4 regions of the Streptomyces sp. NPDC058000 genome follow, and region 1 is predicted to be linked to each of the others. Evidence: riboswitches for the same ligand, from Rfam matches in the RefSeq annotation. Region 1 holds a riboswitch; each other region holds the start of a gene.

Region 1 (5,108 bases):
CGACCGCGGTCGCCGCATCGCTCCGCACATCGGTAAGGGACTTGGCGCAGCCGGGCAGGCCGGTGCAGGCGGTGACCCGGCGCCAGGGGGAGGCCGGGTCGGTGATCAGTCCGGCGGCGGCGAGGTCGCGAAGCCGCCGGGCCGCCGGCGCGGCGGACAGGCCGGGGACGACGATGCCGCGCCAGGGCGTGAGGCGCAGTTCGCCGGAGCCGTCGCCGGCGGCGATCCCGGTCAGCAGCCGCCACTGAGCCGCGGTCAGCCGGCCGAGCGGCGCCAGGACCGCCAGCGCGCGGCGGCCGTCGGGCCCCTCGACCGGACCGGGGGCGGTGGCGTCGGCGTACGGCACGGCCGGCTGCGGGCCGACCGCGTCTGTGTATTCCGTGTACTCCGCGGATTCCGCGGCGATGCCCGCGGCCCGCAGCGCACGCTGCACCTCCTGGGCGGTCAGCGGCCGAGCGGCGGGGAGTTCGCGGACCCGCCAGGCACCGCTGCCGCACTCCGCGGCGGCGGCCAGGAAGACCTCGGCGGCGGTCAGCGCCGCCCGCGGGACGTCGTCCGCCGCGATCCGCAGCGCCGCCCGGTCGTCGCCGACCCGGAGCAGCGCCCCGTACCCGGACGCGGCCCCCGGCGGGTATGCGGTGTCCGCCGGGGCCTTCCGGCCGGATTCTGCGAGCAAGGTCACATCGCCGCCCAGGCCCGCCACATCGCCCCGGCCGTCGTCGAGGACGAACAGGAAGCGGCCCGAGAGCGCCGTCGCCGATGCGCTCGCGCACAGCAGCGCGTCCAGGCTCCGGGCCCACAACCGCACGTCGGAGGGGGTGTGTCGGTCCAGTCCGGCCAGCGGCGAGGCCAGCACGTTGCGGATCCGCTCGTGGCGTACGGACGGCAGCAGCCCGGCGTCGGTGAGGAGGTCGGCGAGGTGCCGGCCGCAGTCGTCGGGCAGACCGCGGAGTTCGACGTTGCCGCGGGAGGTCAGCGAGAGGTGGCCGTCGCCGAGGCGCTCCGCGGCGTCCGCCAACGCGCCGGCCTGGCGCACCGTCAAGTCCCCTGCGGGCAACCGCACTCGGGCCAGCTGCCCGTCGGCGGCGGAGTGCAGCCGCAGCGCTCCCGGGCAGGCGTCACCGCGGTCCCGCACGGGCGGTTCGGCCCTGTCGGGGCGTGGTGAGGGGGAGGGCGGCATGGCGGCGAGCATACCTACGTCGGTGGCGCCCGGAACCGGGGCGAGGGGTGGTGAACGGCAGCTCCGGAGGCGGGCTCCCGCGGCCCGGCCGCAGCCCTTACTATGCAGGTCGGTGGGTCGGCTGACCCGCCGGACGCCAGCGACGGCGCCAAGGGAGGAAGCCCGGTGAGAATCCGGCGCGGTCCCGCCACTGTGAACCCGGCCACCGCCGGGTGAGCCAGGAACTCCCGCCGTCCATACGACCACCCGGGGCGCGGATACCCCGAGGAAGGCTGCGCCGTGATCCTGCTGCTGTCGACCTCCGACACCGACCTGCTCAGCGCCCGCGCGGCCAGCGGCCCCGTGCCGTACCGGCTCGCCAACCCCTCCCGTCTCGACGTCGCCGAACTCCCCGGGCTCCTGGAGGGCACCGACCTGGTCGTCGTCCGCCTGCTCGGCGGTCTCCGCGCCTGGCAGGACGGTCTGGACGTGCTGTTGGCCGCGGACCAGCACCGGCCGGTCGTCGTGCTCACCGGTGAACAGGCCCCCGACGCCCAGCTCATGGAGGCGTCCACGGTCCCCGTCGGCATCGCGGCCGAGGCGCACGCCTACCTCGCGCACGGCGGCCCGGCCAACCTCTCCCAGCTGGCCTGCTTCCTCAGCGACACCGTCCTGCTCACCGGCCACGGCTTCGAGCCGCCCGCGGCCGCCCCGTCCTGGGGCCCGCTGGAGCGCACAGCGCGGGAGGTGACCGGCCCGACGGTGGCCGTGCTCTACTACCGCGCCCACCACATGAGCGGCAACACCGGCTTCATCCATGACCTGTGCGACCAGGTCGAGCGGGCCGGCGGCCGTCCGCTGCCGCTGTTCGTCGCCTCGCTGCGGGCCCCCGAGCCGGAGCTGATCGAGGAACTGCGCACCGCCGACGCCATCGTCACCACCGTGCTGGCCGCGGGCGGCACCAAGCCCGCCGAGGCGTCCGCGGGCGGCGACGACGAGTCCTGGGACGCGGGTGCGCTGGCCGGCCTGGACGTGCCGATCCTCCAGGCGCTCTGCCTGACCGGGTCGCGGGCCGCCTGGGAGGAGAGCGACGAGGGACTCTCCCCGCTCGACGCCGCCTCGCAGATCGCCGTGCCCGAGTTCGACGGGCGGCTGATCACCGTGCCGTTCTCGTTCAAGGAGATCGACGAGGACGGTCTGCCGGTGTACGTCGCCGACGCCGAACGCGCCGCCCGGGTCGCCGGGATCGCCGTCCGGCACGCCCGGCTGCGGCACATCCCGGCCGCCGAGAAGCGACTGGCGCTGGTGCTGTCCGCCTACCCCACCAAGCACTCCCGGATCGGCAACGCGGTCGGCCTGGACACCCCGGCGAGCGCCGTCGCGCTGCTGCGCCGCCTCCAGGCCGAGGGCTACGACTTCGGGACGGAGCCCGTGCCGGGCCTCGCGTCCGGCGACGGCGACGAGCTGATCTACGCCCTCATCGAGGCCGGTGGCCACGACCAGGAGTGGCTGACCGAGGAGCAGTTGGCCCGCAACCCGGTCCGCATCCCGGCCGCCGACTACCGCCGCTGGTACGCCACGCTGCCGCAGCAGCTGCGGGAGTCCGTCGAGGAGCACTGGGGCCCGCCGCCCGGCGAGATGTTCCTCGACCGCAGCCGGAACCCCGAGGGCGACATCGTGCTGGCCGCCCTGCGCCGCGGCAACCTGCTGATCCTCATCCAGCCGCCGCGCGGCTTCGGCGAGAACCCGATCGCGATCTACCACGACCCCGATCTGCCGCCCTCCCACCACTACTTGGCGGCCTACCGCTGGATCGCCGCCTCCACCGTCGACGGCGGCTTCGGCGCCGACGCCATGGTCCACCTGGGCAAGCACGGCAACCTGGAGTGGCTGCCCGGCAAGAACGCCGGCCTCTCCGCCGCCTGCGGTCCGGACGCGGCGCTCGGCGACCTCCCGCTCGTCTACCCGTTCCTGGTCAACGACCCGGGCGAGGGCACCCAGGCCAAGCGTCGGGTGCACGCCACCCTCGTCGACCACCTCGTCCCGCCGATGGCCCGCGCCGACTCCTACGGCGACATCGCCCGCCTTGAGCAGCTGCTCGACGAGTACGCGGCGATCTCCTCGATGGACCCGGCCAAGCTGCCCGCCATCCGCGCGCAGATCTGGACCCTGATCCAGGCCGCCAAGCTCGACCACGACCTGGGCCTGGACGCACGCCCGGACGACGACGGGTTCGACGACTTCCTGCTCCACGTCGACGGCTGGCTCTGCGAGGTCAAGGACGCGCAGATCCGCGACGGCCTGCACGTGCTGGGCGCCGCACCGGTCGGCGCGGCCCGGGTCAACCTCGTGCTGGCCATCCTGCGCGCCCGACAGATCTGGGGCGGCACCTCCGCGCTGCCCGGACTGCGCGAGGCGCTCGGCCTGGACGAGTCGGCCGCGACCCGGACCGCAGCCGACGAAGCCGAGGCGGTCGCCCGCGGCCTCGTCCAGGCGATGGAGGACGCGGACTGGGACCCGACAGCGGTGCGTCGGGTCGCCGAGGGGCACCCGACCGCGGTCGCCGACATCCTCGACTTCGCCGCCCGGGAGGTCGTCCCGCGGCTGGCCGGCACCACGGCCGAGGTCGACCACGCGGTGCACGCCCTGAACGGCGGGTTCGTCCCGGCCGGCCCGTCCGGCTCACCGCTGCGCGGTCTGGTCAACGTCCTGCCGACCGGCCGCAACTTCTACTCCGTCGACCCCAAGGCCGTCCCGTCGCGGCTCGCCTGGGAGACCGGTCAGGCGCTCGCCGACTCGCTGCTGACCCGCTACCGCGACGACAACGGCGACTGGCCGGAGTCGGTGGGCCTGTCCCTGTGGGGCACCAGCGCGATGCGCACCTCCGGCGACGACGTGGCGGAGGCGCTGGCACTGCTGGGCGTCCGCCCCGTGTGGGACGACGCCTCGCGCCGGGTGACCGGCCTGGAGGCCGTGGCGCTCGATGAGCTGGGCCGTCCTCGGATCGACGTCACCCTGCGCATCAGCGGTTTCTTCCGCGACGCGTTCCCGCACGTCATCGGCCTGCTCGACGACGCGGTGCGGCTCGCCGCCGGTCTCGACGAGCCCGCCGACCGCAACTTCGTCCGGGCCCACGCCCAGGCGGACCTCGCCGCGCACGGCGACGAACGCCGCGCCACCACCCGGATCTTCGGCTCCCGTCCCGGTACGTACGGCGCGGGGTTGCTCCAGCTCATCGACTCCCGCGACTGGCGCACCGACGCCGACCTCGCCGAGGTCTACACCGTCTGGGGCGGCTACGCCTACGGGCGGGGGCTGGAGGGCCGCCCGGCCCGGGAGGAGATGGAGACCGCCTACAAGCGCATCGCGGTGGCCGCCAAGAACACCGACACCCGCGAGCACGACATCGCCGACTCCGACGACTACTTCCAGTACCACGGCGGCATGGTCGCCACCGTCAAGGCGCTCAAGGGTAAGGCCCCCGAGGCGTACATCGGCGACTCGACCCGCCCCGAGACGGTCCGCACCAGGACGCTGGTGGAGGAGACCTCCCGGGTCTTCCGGGCCCGGGTCGTCAACCCCCGCTGGATCGAGGCGATGCGCCGCCACGGCTACAAGGGCGCCTTCGAACTCGCTGCCACCGTGGACTACTTGTTCGGCTACGACGCCACGACCGGGGTCGTCGCCGACTGGATGTACGACAAGCTCGCCCAGACCTACGTCCTGGACCCGGAGAACCGCGCGTTCCTCCAGGAAGCCAACCCCTGGGCGCTGCACGGCATCGCCGAGCGCCTCCTGGAGGCGGAGTCCCGCGGTATGTGGGAGAAGCCGGACGCGGAGACGCTGGCGGCGCTGCGGGACGCCTTCCTGGAGACCGAGGGCGAGCTGGAGGGCGAGGACTGACGGCCCGGAGGGGCGTGACGAGGGGCGGTGTTTCACGTGAAACACC
Region 2 (5,108 bases), on a different contig from region 1:
ACGCCGACCTGCCGCACGGGGCGCGTCGGACGGGGCGCATCGGACCGGGCGCGTCGGACCGACCGTGTCAGACCGGCCGCGTCGGATCGACCGTGTCGGACCGGTCCTACGGCCGCAGTCCGGCGCACGCGGTGCGCACATAGCGGCGCCAGTCCCCGGCGTCGTTCCGGATCACCGCGGCCAGCCCGCACACCGCCATCACCACGTCCGTGACCTCGGCGTCGGCCCGGACCGTGCCCTCCTCCTTGCCGCGGGCCAGGAGTTGGGCGGCGACCTCCTCGGCGCGCTCCCGCCCCTCCCCGCCCGGCTCGGTGGAGCCGAACGCCGCCTCGATGGCCGCGGACAGCCCGCGCTCGGCGTCGAGCACCTCCCCGATGTGCGTGAGGTAGGCGGTCAGCCCCTCGGTCGCGGTCGGGCAGGCCAGAGCGCGGCCGCGCCCGAACTCCACGATCTCCGCCTGCCGTTGCTCCCCGACGGCGGCGATCAGGGCGGCCCGGTTGGGGAAGTGCCGGTAGACCGTCCCGACCCCGACGCCCGCGGCACGGGCGATCTCGGGCATCTGCGCCTCGTCGCCGCGCGCCCGGAACACCTCCCGGGCGGCGTCCAGCACACGGCCGCGATTGCGTTCGGCGTCGGCCCGCGGCCGGCGCTGTGGGGCGGAAGGGGTGGGGGAGGGGGACACACCGCCGATGCTACTGGCCGCACACCGGGCGGAATCGGACGCCGCCCGCCGGGCCACCCCGACCGCCCGGCGGGCACCCCTGCCCATCAGGCACGATGGTCCCATCATGAACCTCGACGACCTCGTGGCCCGTGCCCGCCGGCTCGCCGCTTCCGCGACGCCCGGCCGGCGCCGGCTGCTCGGCATAGCCGGGCCGCCGGGCGCCGGAAAGTCCACCCTCGCCGCCCGGCTGGCGGCGGAGCTGACCGGCCAGGCCGCGCTCGTCCCGATGGACGGCTTCCACCTCGCCGAGGCGGAGTTGCGCCGCCTGGGCCGTAAGGAGCGCAAGGGCGCGCCGGACACCTTCGACCCCGCCGGCTACGCGGCCCTGCTGGCCCGTCTGCGCTCCCCCGAACCCGGCACGCCCGTCTACGCGCCGGCCTTCGACCGCCGCATCGAGGAGCCGGTCGCCGGCAGCATCCCGGTGGCGCCGCACATCCCGCTCGTCATCACCGAGGGCAACTACCTCCTGCTGCACTCCGACCCCTGGGCACGGATCCGCGAACTCCTCGACGAGGCGTGGTACATGGACCTGGACGCCCAGGAACGGGTACGGCGACTGATCGACCGGCACGAGCGGTTCGGCCGCCTGCGGGTCGATGCCGAGGACTTCGTCCGCACCTCCGACGAGGCCAACGCCCGCCTCGTGGCGGCCACCCGCCCCCGGGCCGACCTCGTCGTCTCCTTCACCGCCGACGAGGCCCCCTCCCCACTGGACGACTGACCCCGCCCCCCTGCCCCTTCCCATCCCTTCCCATCCCTCCCCGCCCCGCCTCGCGGCGGTTCCCCCTCACCCCTCCCTACCGAGTATCAACACCCCTTCCAAAACGACATCATGAATGTCACTATGACAGCGTGAGTGTCATCAAGGGGATGTGGACGGGGACACGGAGGGGGATATGAACGGGGATGCAGAGGGGGACCTGGGCGGGGACATGGGCAGTGGCATGGAGGGGGACACGGGCGGGGGCATCGACAGGGACATCGACGGGGATGCAGCGGCCGCCGAAGAGCTGCTGTACGACGTCATCCGGCGACTGCGGCCGCTGCACCGGACGATCGTGCGCGCGACGGAGCGCGAGCTCGAAGGCACCGGCCTGACCGCCGGCGAGCGCACCCTGCTCGACGCACTGCGCGCCCACGGCCCGCGCACCGTCCCGCAGTTGGCGCGCTCCCTGGACCTGGACCGGCAGCCGGTGCAGCGCTGGGTGAACCACGCGGCGGAGCTGGGCCTGGTCGTGACGGCCCCCAATCCCGCGCACCGCCGCTCCTCGCTGATCCGACTCACCGACGAGGGCACGGCGGTGGTGCACGGGATCCGGGCAGCCGAGGCGGCGGAGCTCCGGCGCAGTCTGACCGACCTGTCGACCGGGGAGGTCCGTACGGCACTGCGGGTCCTGGATCGGCTAGGTGAGGAATTCCGGCACTTGGCGGACGGCTCGCGCGTTCCCCCGGAGGAAAGCGGCAATCCCGAAAAGCGGGACGCCGCCCACCCGGACGCCGCACAGGACGCGATATCGCCCGCAATCGGGCACCGGCCACCGGCGCCCGCCCGTCCGACCGACCGCCCGACGCGCACAGAACGGCCCGCAGAATGACGCACGACTTCCAGGCCTGGTCCGAGATCGACAACGACACCGTTCCGGTCGACGACGGCGAGCTGTTCTACGAGACGGCCGGCTCGGGGCCCGCGGTGATACTGCTGCACGACGGGATGCTCGACCAGCACATGTGGGACGAGCAGTTCGCCTGGCTGGTCAACTCCGGCCTGCGGGTGGTCCGTTACGACGCGCGCGGTCACGGCCTCTCCTCCACGGTGACCGGTGACTGGGCCAACCACGACGACCTGGCGACCCTGCTGGACGCGCTCGACATACCGCGCGCCGTCCTCGTCGGCCTCTCGCACGGCGCCCGGGTCGCACTGGACACCGCCCTCGCCCACCCTGCCCGGGTCACGGCCCTCTTCCTCGCCTCCCCCGGAATCAGCGGCCGCGCCTTCACCGACCCCTTCCTCCTGGAGCACATCCGGGAGCAGGTCGCCGCGATCGGCGAACCGGACGGCGCCGAGCGCTATGTGGAGCACTTCCTGCGGATGTGGGTGGACGGTCCGCACCGCGCGCCGTCCGCCGTGCACCCCGGCTTCCGGGAGCGGATGCGCGCCTCCGCGTCCGCCAATGTCGAGGTGCACGCCGACGACGCGGGCCCGGGCATGCCCCTGGAGGTCGGCGCCTTCGACCGCCTGGGCGAGATCCGGGTGCCGACCACCGTCCTCGACGGCGACCTCGACTCCTCCGACATCTCCGCGAACGCCCATGCCATAGCGCTGCACGTCCCCGGCGCCCGCCGCATACGCGTGCCGGCCGCGGGCCACATGGTCAATCTGGAGAACACCCCGCTCTTCGACCAGGAGTTGCACAGCTTCCTGTCGTCCCTGGCCCTCTGACCCGAGCCGCCCGGCGCCCGGTCGCCGCCTGCACCGGGCACCGTGCGTGGCCGGTTCTCGCCGGTGCCCGCTAGAGTGACCGGGCCGTGGTGTTCGGGAAGACCGGTGCTGGACCTCGTGTCCCAAGCCGGCGCGGCCCTCGCCACTGTGATCGGGGAGTTTCCACCCCTCTCCGTACGCGCCGAGCGCGCGTACGGCGCCACTGACCGCAGCCTGCGGCCGGGAAGGCGGGGTGGACGCGTGCACCCGTAAGCCAGGAGACCGGCCACGGCATCTCACGAAGTGATCCACGAGGTGCTGGAGCGTGATGGCCGGATGGCCCTGTCCACTGATTCCCCGAGCAATTCCCCTTCTCCCCGCAATTCCTCCCTTATCGGCATACCCGGCTCCACCGGGTCGTTCCGCTGGCAGCGCCGTGACACCGTGCGCACGGCGGGCCTGATGGCCGTGATCGCCGCGCTGCACGTCGTCGCCTTCGGCGTGCTGTTCCTGCTGGTCGTGCCGGGCCACTACACGGTCGGCAGCCAGGTGTTCGGCGCCGGACTCGGCATCACCGCATACACCCTGGGCATGCGGCACGCCTTCGACGCCGACCACATCGCGGCGATCGACAACACCACCCGCAAGCTGATGGCCGACGGCAAACGCCCGGTCTCGGTGGGCTTCTGGTTCGCCCTCGGCCACTCCAGCGTGGTCGTCGTGATGGCCGCGCTGGTGGCGGGCGGCGCCCAGCTCGCCGGCGCGCTGATGAACGACAACTCCCGTACGCACCAGACGCTCGGCCTCGTCGGCACGACCGTCTCCGGCACCTTCCTCTACCTCATCGCCGCCCTCAACCTGGTCGCCCTGATCGGCATCCTGAAGGTGTTCCGGGCGATGCGGGCGGGCTCGTACGACGAGCAGGAGCTGGAGGCGCACCTCGATTCCCGGGGCTTCATGAACCGGATCCTCGGCCGGCTCACCAAGTCCATCAGCCGCCCCGGCCAGATGTACCCCCTGGGCTTCCTCTTCGGAGTCGGCTTCGACACCGCGACCGAGGTGACGCTGATGGTGATGGCGGGCAGCGGCGCCGCGGCGGGCCTGCCCTGGTACGCGGTCCTGTGCCTGCCGCTGCTGTTCGCCGCCGGGATGAGCCTGTTCGACACCCTCGACGGCACCTTCATGAACTTCGCGTACCAGTGGGCGTTCGCCAACCCGGTGCGCAAGGTCTACTACAACCTCACCATCACCGGGCTGTCGATCGCGGTCGCGTTCCTCATCGGCACCATCGAGCTGGTGACCGTCCTGCACGACAAGCTCGGTCTCGACGACCCGCTGACGGCCGGGATCTCCGCCCTCAACCTGGACAACGTGGGCTTCATCATCGTCGGCGTGTTCGTCGTGGTGTGGGCGGCGGCACTGGCGTACTGGCGACTGGGCGGCGTCGAGAAGCGCTGGGCCGCCCGGACCCAGGAGGCACCCTCCGCCCAGGGCACCGTCCCGGCCCCCCGCGCGGAGGGAACCGACACCCCCTAGAGACACCCCCACACACGCCTGCGGCCCTCCCCACCACCCGGTGGGGAGGGCCGCAGCACGCGAACAGGTCACGCCGGGGCGGCGCCTCAGGTGGCCGAGCCGGCCGCCGCACCCGTCAGCAGGTCCGGGCCCCAACGCTCCAGCGCCGCCGCCAGGTCGAGCGGCCGCAGCCGGTCCGGCTCGTCCGCCCCCGGCCAGTCCTCCTGGGGCACCCGCCACATCACCTCGAACTCGTTCCCGTCCGGGTCCCGGGCGTAGAGCGACTTGGAGACCAGGTGGTCGGTGGCGCCGACCAGCGCGCCCCGCTCCCGCAGCTGCGCCGCGATCGCCGAGAGGTCGCCGAGCGTCCCGACCTCCCAGGCCAGGTGGTAGAGCCCGATCCGGCCGCTCTCCGGCCCGGGCGCGTCCGACCCCACCGCGAACAGCCCC
Region 3 (5,108 bases), on a different contig from region 1:
ACCGATGTCCCGGCCGCCTCAAGGTCGGCGACCTCGTCGCGCAGCGCGAGCGCGACCTGGCGCGCGGTCTCGCCGAGCGGCTGGTCGTCGCGGACGAAGGACCAGGCGAGCATCGTGACGGGGCCGGTGAGCATGCCCTTGACCGGCCGCCCGGTCAGCGACTGGGCGTACGTCGTCCAGCGGACCGTCATCGGCTCGGGGCGGGAGATGTCACCGGCGAGGATCGGCGGGCGGACGTAGCGGGTGCCGTAGGACTGCACCCAGCCGTGCCGGGTGGCGAGATAGCCGGTGAGCTGTTCGGCGAAGTACTGGACCATGTCGTTGCGTTCGGCCTCACCGTGCACCAGGACGTCCAGCCCGGCCTTCTCCTGGAAGGAGATGACCTCCTGGATCTCGGCCTCGATGCGCGCCTCGTAGCCGGCGGTGTCGATCCGTCCGGCCCGCAGGTCGGCGCGCGCCGTGCGCAGTTCGCCGGTCTGCGGGAACGAGCCGATGGTGGTGGTCGGCAGCAGCGGCAGGCGGAGGTGACTGCGCTGGGCGGCGGTCCGCTCGGCGTACGGCTGGGAGCGACGGGCATCGGCCTCGGTGACGGCCGCGGCGCGGGCCCGTACGGTCCGGTCGTGGGTGATCGGGGAAGCGGCCCGGGACGCCAGATCGGCGCGGTTGGCCGAGAGTTCACTGGTGATGGCACCGGTGCCGCGCGCCAGGCCCTTGGCGAGGGTGACGACCTCGGCGGTCTTCTGCCGGGCGAAGGCGAGCCAGCGCCGGATCTGTGGTGCGATGTCCCGCTCGACCGCCGCGTCGAGGGGGACGTGCAGCAGGCTGCACGAGGCGGCCACGTCGACCCGATGGGCCAGGCCCAGCAGCGTGGCCAGCACGGACAGGGAGTTCTCCAGGTCGTTGACCCAGATGTTGCGGCCGTTGACGATGCCGGCGATCAGGCGCTTGCCGGGCAGACCGCCGACGGCGGCGAGCGCGTCCAGGTTGGCCGCGGCCGCCTCGGTGAAGTCCAACGCCAGCCCGTCGATCGGGGCCTTGGCCAGCACCGGCAGGGCGTCGCCCAGCCGGTCGAAGTAGGAGGCGACCAGCAACTTGGGCCGGTCGGTGTGGGCGCCGAGATCGCGGTAGGCCCGCGCGGCGGCGTTGAGTTCGGCCGGGGTGCGGTCCTGGACGAGGGCGGGCTCGTCGAGCTGTACCCACTCCGCGCCCGCCGCCCGCAGATCCGCGAGGACCTCCGCGTACACCGGCAGCAGCCGGTCGAGGAGGGTGAGCGGGTCGAAGCCGTCGGCCACACCGGGGGCGGGCTTGGCGAGGAGGAGGTAGGTGACCGGACCGACCAGGACCGGCCGCGCGGTCAGCCCCAGGGCGAGGGCCTCCGTGAATTCCGCGACCTGCCGGGTGGAGTCGGCCGTGAACACGGTGTCCGGGCTCAACTCCGGGACGAGATAGTGGTAGTTGGTGTCGAACCACTTGGTCATCTCCAGCGGTGCGACGTCCTGGGTACCGCGGGCCATCGCGAAGTACCCGTCGAGCGGATCGGCGGCGACGGCCGCGCGGTGACGCTCGGGAACCGCGCCGACCATGACGCTGGCGTCCAGGACGTGGTCGTAGTAGGAGAAGTCGCCGGTCGGGACTTCGTCGATGCCGGCGTCCGCCAGCTCCTGCCAATGGGTCCGGCGCAGTTCCGCGGCGGTGGCACGCAGGGCGTCGGCGGTGACGCGGCCCTTCCAGTAGCCCTCGACGGCCTGCTTCAACTCCCGGTGCTGTCCCTGCCGGGGGTAGCCGTACACGGTGGCCCGTGTGGTCACGGCTTTGGACTTGACGGTCACGGAGATCTCCTTCGCGAGATGAATCCCTGAGATCCCGGCAACGGGACGAGAGCGCGAAGGGGTGACGGACCCGGCGGAGCGCAGTCGCCCGACAGGGCGCGCTGGTCCGCCTGGTATGAACTCCCCCGGATTTCGTCCGGGGGCACCCCCCAGCCCGCCCTCGGGGTCACCGGGATGTCCGCGCACGAGTCCTTCGCGCACGGGCAGTTGGCAGGTCTTCGGACTCGCGGGCGCGTCTCGTGTCGTACGAGATTCCTAGTGGCCGTCGCTTCCCAGGCCCGGCCGGGCCCAGTGCGTATGACGGCGGTCGTTCCCACTCACCGCTGCGGGGCAGTCCCGGATTCCCACCGGGTTCCCTCTTGCGACGCCTCCCGCCTGGCGGACGGGGCGAACCAGCTGCACCGGTCAGCCTACGGTGCGCGCCAGCGGCGCGTCGGGTCCCGTCCATCATGCGGAAGGTGAGATGGGACAACCGGCTGACGCGTTTGTTCCGGGCCGAGGGTGGGAAAGGCCGTCCGCGCGCTTCTGCCCGGCCCGGTGGGTTCACGTCCGGTCGCGGCAGGCACTCAGCTGCTGATCAGGACGACAGCGGTCTCAGTGGTCGCAGTTGTTTCAGTCATCCCGGTGGTCCCGGTGCCCGTGATGGTCGCGGCAGTCCTCGAAATCCTGCCGGGGGCGTGCGACTCCCGGGGCGTCCATGGCCATGACGAGCGCCACGCACCGTGCCCGCTGCGCGCGCTCGACCATCTGGTCGCTGTCGGATGCGGCGTTGGCCAGGCTGGCGCAGCACACGGTGAGCAGGAGGGCGCCCGCCGCGAAGGGCAGGGTGCGGGGCGGGGGTGGGGGCGCCAGCAGGGCCTGCACCCGCTGGGGCACCGGCCCGCCGGTCGCGGCCAGCACGCCGGGCCGGGCGGCGGCGGAGGTGGCCAGGGCGGCTCGTCCGACGGCGCGGGCGACCACCGTGCGGCTGCCGACCCGGGCCGCCGCCGCTTCGTCGGCCCAGCGCTCCAGTACGAAGGCGCCGGCGTCGGCCATCGGGCGGAGCAGGGGATTGACGGCGGTGGTGAGCTGCCACACGACCTGGAAGAGGTAGTGCCGGCCGCGGAGGTGGGCCCGTTCGTGCGCCAGCAGGGCCGCGCACTCCTCGCCGCTGAGGCTGCGCAGCATGCCGCGGGACACCACGATCCGGCCGGGTGCGCCGGGCAGGGCGAAGGCCCGCGGGACCTCGTCGTCGAGCACGGTCAGTTCCGTGTCGCCGAGCATCCGGGCGCACTCCTGCCGGGCCCGAAGGACCTGGCGGACCTGCCGGACGGCGGCCACCCCCAGTGATACGGCGCTCCAGGCGAGGGCCGCGGCGCTGAGGGCCGCAACGGCGAGGGAGACCGGGTCCTCGGCGCGCAACGCGGTCACCGACCAGTGGCCCTCCCGGGCGACCTCGGGGATCTGCGCGAGGCCGGTGAACGCCAACAGGGCCAGCGATCCGAGCCAGCCGGTGGCCGTCACCAGCGCGGCGCAGGCCAGGGACCAGGCCGACGGTCGCGGAGGCAGCCGCCGGGCCGCACGGGGGGCGAGCACGGCGAGGACGAGGGTGATCAGGAGCGGGACGTACACACTGATCGTCACCGGCTCATCGCCCTTCGTCGGCGCGGTCGGCGTCGGGGCCGGCCAGCAGTCGGTGCAGCAACTGCTCGTCCTCTTGGGACAGTTCGGAGACGAAGCGGGTGAGCACCGCTTCCCGGTCCGAGCCGCGCTCCAGCAGGGTGCGCATCCGCTCGGCGGTGTGGGACGCCTCGTCCCGGGCCGGCGCGTAGGCGTAGCCGCGGCCCGCGCGGTGCCGGACCAGCATGCCCTTGTCGTACAGCCGCGTCAGGATCGTCAGCACGGTGGTGTAGGCCAGGTCGCCGGGTAGTCGCTCCATGGCCTGGCGGGCGGTCAGTGGTTGCTCGGCGCCCCAGAGGGCGGCCAGTACGCCGCTCTCCAGCTCGCCGCGGGCCCGCCTGCCGGATGCCTCGCCGTCGTCGTCGTGCTTCCGCTCGTGCACCGTTCATCGCCCTTCCCGTTCGGCGCCCCAGCCTACTCCGGGGCTACTACGGCTTGTAGAACGCGGGGATCCGGTTCGGGCGCGGAAACGCTCTCCGTGCGATCTCCTACATGTTGTACGAGTTGATCTACTACATGTTGTAGAGTTTCGCCGCCCCGCTCCGGCTGCACCGCGGAGCGCTCGGTCCCCTGCTCCTGCTGCGGAAGAACACACCATGCTCTACCTCGGAAGCACGGCACACCTGCGCGCGCTCGCGGCCGCCACCCTGCGCCCCCTACCAGCGCCGACGGCCACGACGACGCAGCGCGTCACGATCGTCTCCGCGAGCATCGGAGCAGGCCACGACGGCGCCGCCGCCGAACTGGCCCGCCGGCTCACCGCGGACGGCCTCACCGTGGACCGGTTCGACCTGCTCGACCTGCTGCCCGCCCGGATCGGCCGGCTGGTACGCGACGGCTACCACCGGATGCTCGTCCAGGCCCCCTGGGCCTACCAGCGCGTCTACCGCAGCACCCAGCGCGCCGGAGGCGGCGGCCCACTGGCCCGCGCCCTGCTCCGCACCGCCGAGGACCGCATGCTGCGGGCCCTGCCGCCGGACACCCGCGCGGTCGTCGCCACCTACCCGGGCGCCAGCCGGGTGCTGGGCAACCTCCGACTCGACGGCCGGTTGACCGTCCCCGTCCTCACCTACCTCACCGACTTCTCGGTGCACCCGCTGTGGGTGGCCGACGGCGTCGACGTCCACCTCGCGGCGCACCCGGTCCCCGCGGCCCAGGCACGGCAGGCCGGGGCGCCGGACGTCCGGGTGCGCGGACCGGTGACCGACCCCCGCTTCCGCCCCGCCGACGCACAGGCCCGCGCCGCGGCCCGCGCCCGCTTCGGACTGCCGGCGAACGCCCCGCTTGCACTGCTGGTCGCCGGCTCCTGGGGCGTCGGACCGGTGCGGCGGGTGGCCAGGGAACTGCGCGACTGCGGCGCCGCCGTACCGGTCGTGGTCTGCGGCCGCAACGAGTCACTGGCCGCACAGCTGCGCGCCGACGGAGTCGACCACGCCTTCGGCTGGGTGGACGACATGCCCGGACTGATGCACGCCGCCGACGTGCTCGTGCAGAACGCGGGCGGCCTGACCTCCTTGGAAGCGTTCGCCGCCGGCCTGCCGGTCGCGAGCTACCGCTGCATACCGGGCCACGGCCTGACCAACGCCGCCGCCCTGGAGGAAGCCGGCGTCGCCGCCTGGA
Region 4 (5,108 bases), on a different contig from region 1:
GGTAGGCGTGGGTGCCCAACTCGGGATACATCTGCGCGATGGTGATGCTCCGCTCGCTCGGGGGCTTCCGGAAGTCCTCGTACTGGAAGGCGTCGCTGAACCCGATCGCCTCGGTGGCCTTCCAGTCACAGCTGTAGTAAACGGCGTCGATCCGCGACCAGTAGATGGCGCTCATACACATCGGGCAGGGGGCGCCGCTGGTGTAGATCGAGCAGCCCTGGAGCATGCGCGCACGCTCGGGTAGGCCGTCCGGGGATCCCTCCGGGCGGGGCACCAACTCCAGCGTGTACTCGTTCTGGTGTTCCTCGGAGACCGTGGGGGCCTCGGGATTGAGGAATTGCACCGCCTTCCGGATGGCTTCCACCTCGCCGTGCGCCGTCGGGTCCGCCGTCAGCAGTACGCGGTTCTGGCCCCGCGCGATGATCTGGTCGTCGCGGGTGATCACCGCGCCGAACGGGCCGCCCCAGCCCTTCTCGACGGACTCGACGGCCAACGCGACCGCCTCGGCCATGAATTCTCTGTGCCCCATGATCGGTGCCTCCGAGCAGAGCGTCGCGCTTGAACCTTGATGGGCGGATGACCCTTGTCCGGCAGGGGCCGCTTTCACGTCCCCTGCTTCACGTCAAAAGAACCTTCACGTCACAAGAATCCTCCGCATCGAGCGATACCTCGACAATTCAACAATTCGAAGGTGGAAGTTTGTACCATATGTCCTTTTGTGGATTAGTCTAGTAAGGGTGAGTTCCCGTGCAAGCCGTGGCTCCCGCAACGACGTCGCGACCGTCGTGATCTCGCAGAAGGTCCGGGTGGGTCGCGAAGACGACTACCGGCGCTGGCAGGATCGGACGAGCGAGACCGTGCGGGGGTTCGCCGGATTCGAGGGTACGGAGCTGTATCCGCCGGATTCCGCCGGAGAGGATTCCGCCGGAGAAAACGAGTGGGTCGTCGTCTTCCGTTTCTCGCACCTCGACCAGTTGTCGGCCTGGCTGGATTCCGACGCCCGCCGCGAACTGATCCAGCAGGGCAGTGACCTGTTCGAGGAGCCTCCCACCCAGGAAGTCCTCGTCGGCGGCACCCCGGTACACGACTCCGTGACGGCGGTGATCGCCCACGAAGTACGGCCCGACCAGGAGCAGGATTTCGTGCGCTGGCAGGACAAGGTGCTGGCGGCCCAGCGGGCCTTTCCCGGATTCATGGGGTCGGAGTTGTTCCGCCCGGTGAAGGACGTCCAGGGCAAATGGGTAGCGGTTTTCCGATTCGACAACCGCCAACACCTCGATGCCTGGCTCGAATCCCCGGCACGCGAAAAACTCCTGGACGAGGGCCGTGCCTTCTTCGTCTCCTACGACGTGCGCAAGGTCGGGTCGGCGTTCGGCAGTTGGTTCCGCTTCGACACGAGTTCGGAAGAGGGCGCACCACCCAACTGGAAGCAGGCCATGTCCGTGCTGCTGGCCCTCTATCCCACCGTCAAGGTCCTGGACCTCACCGTGGGTTCCTACTTCGACGCTCTCGGGATGCCGGGATATCTCAGCCTGTTCCTGTCGAACGTGCTGAGCGTCTCCATCCTGACGTGGCTGCTGTTGCCGTTGCTCAACAGGCTCCTCGCCTTCTGGCTCATGCCTGGCCGGGCGCAGTCACTCCGCACCGATGTGACGGGCGCCGTGCTGGTGGTGCTGTGCTGGGTGACGTTCCTGGTGATCTTCGGTCTGACCATTGGTTGAGCCGTGCGGCGCGGCGCGCAGTGCCGTCGTACGGGCGTGGTCTGCCTGTCTGGCCCGGGACAGGCGTTGGGAAGCCATCCGTTCCCGTCCCCACGCACAGTGGCCCGCCCGCGGGATTCCTCCCACGGGCGGGCCACTGTGCGTGCCTGCCGCGCCGGCGACTACGGCTGAGCGGCGCCGGCGGTCCGCCGGTCGCGCCGCTGCTTGAGGCGGTCCGCGGCGATCAGTGCCGCCACTACGACGGCGGTGCCGGCGAGTTGGTGACGGCCGTCCGAGGAGGTGGCCATCACGGCGAAGACACCGAGGATGGCCGCCAACGCCACCCACGTCAGATACGGGAAGCCCCACATCCGCACCAACAGCAGTTCGGGCGTCTCGCGCTCCAGGCGGCGGCGCATCCTCAGCTGGGTCAGGCAGACGATGGTCCAGACGACCAGCACCGAGCAGCCGGCGATGTTCAGCAGCCAGGCGAACACCGTGGTCGGCCAGACGATGCCGGCGATCACGGCGGCGAAGCCGAACATGCAGGACGCCACCACCGCCGCTGCCGGCACGCCGTTGGTGACCTTGCTCAGGAACCGCGGACCCTGGCCCCGGGTGACGAGGGAGTACGCCATGCGGGACGAGCCGTAGATGTTGGCGTTCATCGCGGAGAGCAGCGCCACCAGCACCACGATCTGCATGATCGTGCCGGCCGCCGGGATGCCCAGCCGGTCGAGCACGGTGACGTACGGGCCGTCCGTGGCGACCTTCGGGTCGTTCCACGGCACCAGGGTGACCACCACGGCCATGGAGCCGATGTAGAAGACCGCGATGCGCCAGACGGCGGTACGGACCGCGCGGACCACGTTGCGGCTCGGCTGGTCGGACTCCGCCGCCGCGATGGTGACGGTCTCCAGACCGGCGAAACCGGAGATGGTGGTCAGCAGTCCGGCGGCGAGTCCGGCGGCGCCGGTCGGGAAGAAGCCGCCGTGGCCGGTGAGGTGGCTCGTACCGGGTGCGTTGCCGAAGACACCGAGGATGCCGAGCACACCCAGCACCAGGAAGGCGACGATCACGGTGACCTTGATGGTGGCGAACCAGAACTCGAACTCGCCGAAGTTCTTGACCGCGGTCAGGTTGCTGGCGCAGAAGAACACCATGAAGACCGCCACCCAGCCGTAGGCGGGGAGGAACGGTGCCCAGGTGTGCATGATGGCGCCGGCCGCGGTCGCCTCGGCGGCCACACCGGCGCAGAGCATCAGCCAGTACATCCAGCCCGAGGTGGTGCCTGCCCAGGAGCCGAGTTCCTCCTCGGAGTGCACCGAGAACGAGCCGGTGGAGGGCCGGGCCGCGGACATCTCACCGAGCATCCGCATGATCAACATGACCAGTGCGCCGGTGGCCGCGAAGAGGAGGACGATGGCCGGCCCGGCCGCGGCGATGCCGACACCGGAGCCCACGAAGAGTCCCGCGCCGATGACCCCGCCGAGCGCGATCATCGAAAGGTGTCGCTGTTTGAGGCCGTGGGACAACGGGGGCGCAGCATCCTGCACGGCCCGCGGGGAGTCCTGGGGTGACCGGGTGATACTCCGAGTCATGGGCGTGCCTGTCCATTACTTGAGACGATCATTGAGTCCACGAGTCTGCGGCGACACGTTGCGTGAACGGTGTGAACGCCCGCTATTCGGACGCCGCGCTCACGCATGGTGAATATGCGGACACGGCGTCGGCCGGCCGGTGCGGGGTCCGCGTCTGCGTAAGGGGCGCCAAGAGGCGGGCCCGGGGCGGCCGTTCGCGTCGGGAGGGATCTCGAAGTGCGGCCGGGGGTGGATTTACTAGGACGTCCAACTGTATTTTGCGGGCGAAGGCCCACGGTCGCCGGGTACGCCCTCGGCGGCGGCTGCGAACTGGCCATGCTCTGCGACGTACTCCTCGCCGCCGACACCGCCGTCTTCGGCCAGCCGGAGATCGAACTGGGCGTCATCCCCGGCATCGGCGGCTCCCAGCGGCTGACCCGCGCGGTCGGCAAGGCCAAGGCCAAGGAGCTTGGCCATGCCCCTGACACGCGGTACGGTCTCTTCGGTATCGACGACGGTTGAGCGGAAGCCGGTGGGAATCCGGCACGGTCGCGCCACTGTGAACGTCTCGCCCCCGCGCGCCGGGAGCGTTCGTGAGTCAGACCCGCAGCCGTCGTCCTGTGCACCACCGAGATGGGACGCGAACTCCCAGAGGAGGCCCTGCCATGGCGCAGCACGTCGCCCTGCCGACCGCCACCACCCCCGCCGTACCCGCCACGCTGCCGCTGAAGGCGATAGCTCCCTGGGCGGTCTTCTTCGGCATCCTGATGCTCGTCCTGCTGTACTTCGTCGGCGCCGAACAGGGCGCCACCTCCGTGTTCAACGGCACGGACGTCCACGAGTGGGTGCACGACGCCCGCCACCTGCTCGGCTTTCCCTGCCACTGACGCGAGGGACGCCGCACACCCATGAACTCCGCAACGGTAAGAAACCTCCTGGTACGGGGCATGCTCGCCGGCCTGGCCGCCGGCGTGCTCGCCCTCGTCGTCGCCTACTTCCTCGGCGAACCCGGCGTCAACAGCGCGATCGGCTTCGAGGCCGCCCACTCCCATGAGCACGAGATGGAGGTCGTCTCGCGCTCCCTCCAGTCCACCGCCGGCCTCGCCACCGGCGTGCTGGTCTACGGCGTGGCCTTCGGCGGCATCGCCGCGCTCGCCTACTGCTTCGCACTCGGCCGCGTCGGGCGCATCGGCCCGCGCGCCACCGCACTGCTGCTGTCCGGCTGTGCGCTGCTCGCCGTGTATGTCGTGCCGTTCCTGAAGTACCCGGCCAACCCGCCGTCGGTCGGCGACCCCGACACCATCGGCGAGCGCACCTCCCTGTACTTCCTGATGATGCTGCTGAGCGTCCTCCTCGCGATCGCCGCCACCCTCCTGGGCAAGCGACTCGCCCCCAGCCTGGGCACCTGGTGGGCGACCGTGGTCGCGGTAGCCGCCTTCGCCGTCGTGATCGGTCTGGCGTACGCCTTCCTGCCGGTCATCAACGAGGTGCCGAAGGACTTCCCGGCGACCCTGCTGTGGCGGTTCCGGCTCTCCGCGCTGGCCATCCAGACCGTCCTGTGGGGCGGCTTCGGCCTGGTCTTCGGCGAACTGGCCGAGCGACTGCTGCACCCCGGGTCCGTGACGGCGACGTCCGGACAGGCGGTTCCCGCCCCGCAGTGACGCCTCCACACCGAGAGGGCCCTTCGGCACCGTCCGGGGGCCCTCTGGCGTTCCCCGGGCAGACGGGCAACAGGCAGGCAGAGAAACAGTCGGGCGGACAACCGCCGACCGTTGACTGCCGACCGCCGGCGTCAGTGACCGGCTTCGTCCTCCGAGGAGCCGAGGGC

Evidence for each region. Region 1 has a riboswitch for cobalamin ahead of cobN (cobaltochelatase subunit CobN). Riboswitches for the same ligand answer to the same signal wherever they lie in the genome.
Region 2: linked by a shared signal. The riboswitch ahead of ACFVT2_RS31865 (HoxN/HupN/NixA family nickel/cobalt transporter) and the one ahead of cobN (cobaltochelatase subunit CobN) in region 1 are both predicted to bind cobalamin.
Region 3: linked by a shared signal. The riboswitch ahead of metE (5-methyltetrahydropteroyltriglutamate--homocysteine S-methyltransferase) and the one ahead of cobN (cobaltochelatase subunit CobN) in region 1 are both predicted to bind cobalamin.
Region 4: linked by a shared signal. The riboswitch ahead of ACFVT2_RS18975 (CbtB-domain containing protein) and the one ahead of cobN (cobaltochelatase subunit CobN) in region 1 are both predicted to bind cobalamin.

Annotation. Positions count from the first base shown of each region.
Region 1 covers NZ_JBHVQS010000001.1:558,921-564,028, forward strand. The annotation lists gene cobG (precorrin-3B synthase) at 1-1,192, opposite strand, end outside; cobalamin riboswitch at 1,276-1,428, shown strand; gene cobN (cobaltochelatase subunit CobN) at 1,460-5,062, shown strand.
Region 2 covers NZ_JBHVQS010000046.1:25,468-30,575, reverse strand. The annotation lists gene ACFVT2_RS31885 (TetR/AcrR family transcriptional regulator) at 107-682, opposite strand; gene ACFVT2_RS31880 (nucleoside/nucleotide kinase family protein) at 789-1,445, shown strand; gene ACFVT2_RS31875 (MarR family winged helix-turn-helix transcriptional regulator) at 1,621-2,319, shown strand; gene ACFVT2_RS31870 (alpha/beta fold hydrolase) at 2,316-3,164, shown strand; cobalamin riboswitch at 3,235-3,449, shown strand; gene ACFVT2_RS31865 (HoxN/HupN/NixA family nickel/cobalt transporter) at 3,480-4,679, shown strand; gene ACFVT2_RS31860 (VOC family protein) at 4,766-5,108, opposite strand, start outside.
Region 3 covers NZ_JBHVQS010000017.1:83,583-88,690, forward strand. The annotation lists gene metE (5-methyltetrahydropteroyltriglutamate--homocysteine S-methyltransferase) at 1-1,829, opposite strand, end outside; cobalamin riboswitch at 2,021-2,241, opposite strand; gene ACFVT2_RS18995 (M56 family metallopeptidase) at 2,442-3,452, opposite strand; gene ACFVT2_RS19000 (BlaI/MecI/CopY family transcriptional regulator) at 3,457-3,870, opposite strand; gene ACFVT2_RS19005 (glycosyltransferase) at 4,085-5,108, shown strand, end outside.
Region 4 covers NZ_JBHVQS010000017.1:76,986-82,093, forward strand. The annotation lists gene ACFVT2_RS18955 (nucleoside deaminase) at 1-529, opposite strand, end outside; gene ACFVT2_RS18960 (antibiotic biosynthesis monooxygenase) at 738-1,721, shown strand; gene ACFVT2_RS18965 (amino acid permease) at 1,883-3,301, opposite strand; partial or broken gene ACFVT2_RS18970 (enoyl-CoA hydratase-related protein) at 3,578-3,751, shown strand; cobalamin riboswitch at 3,758-3,910, shown strand; gene ACFVT2_RS18975 (CbtB-domain containing protein) at 3,946-4,167, shown strand; gene ACFVT2_RS18980 (CbtA family protein) at 4,189-4,941, shown strand; gene ACFVT2_RS18985 (histidine phosphatase family protein) at 5,073-5,108, opposite strand, start outside.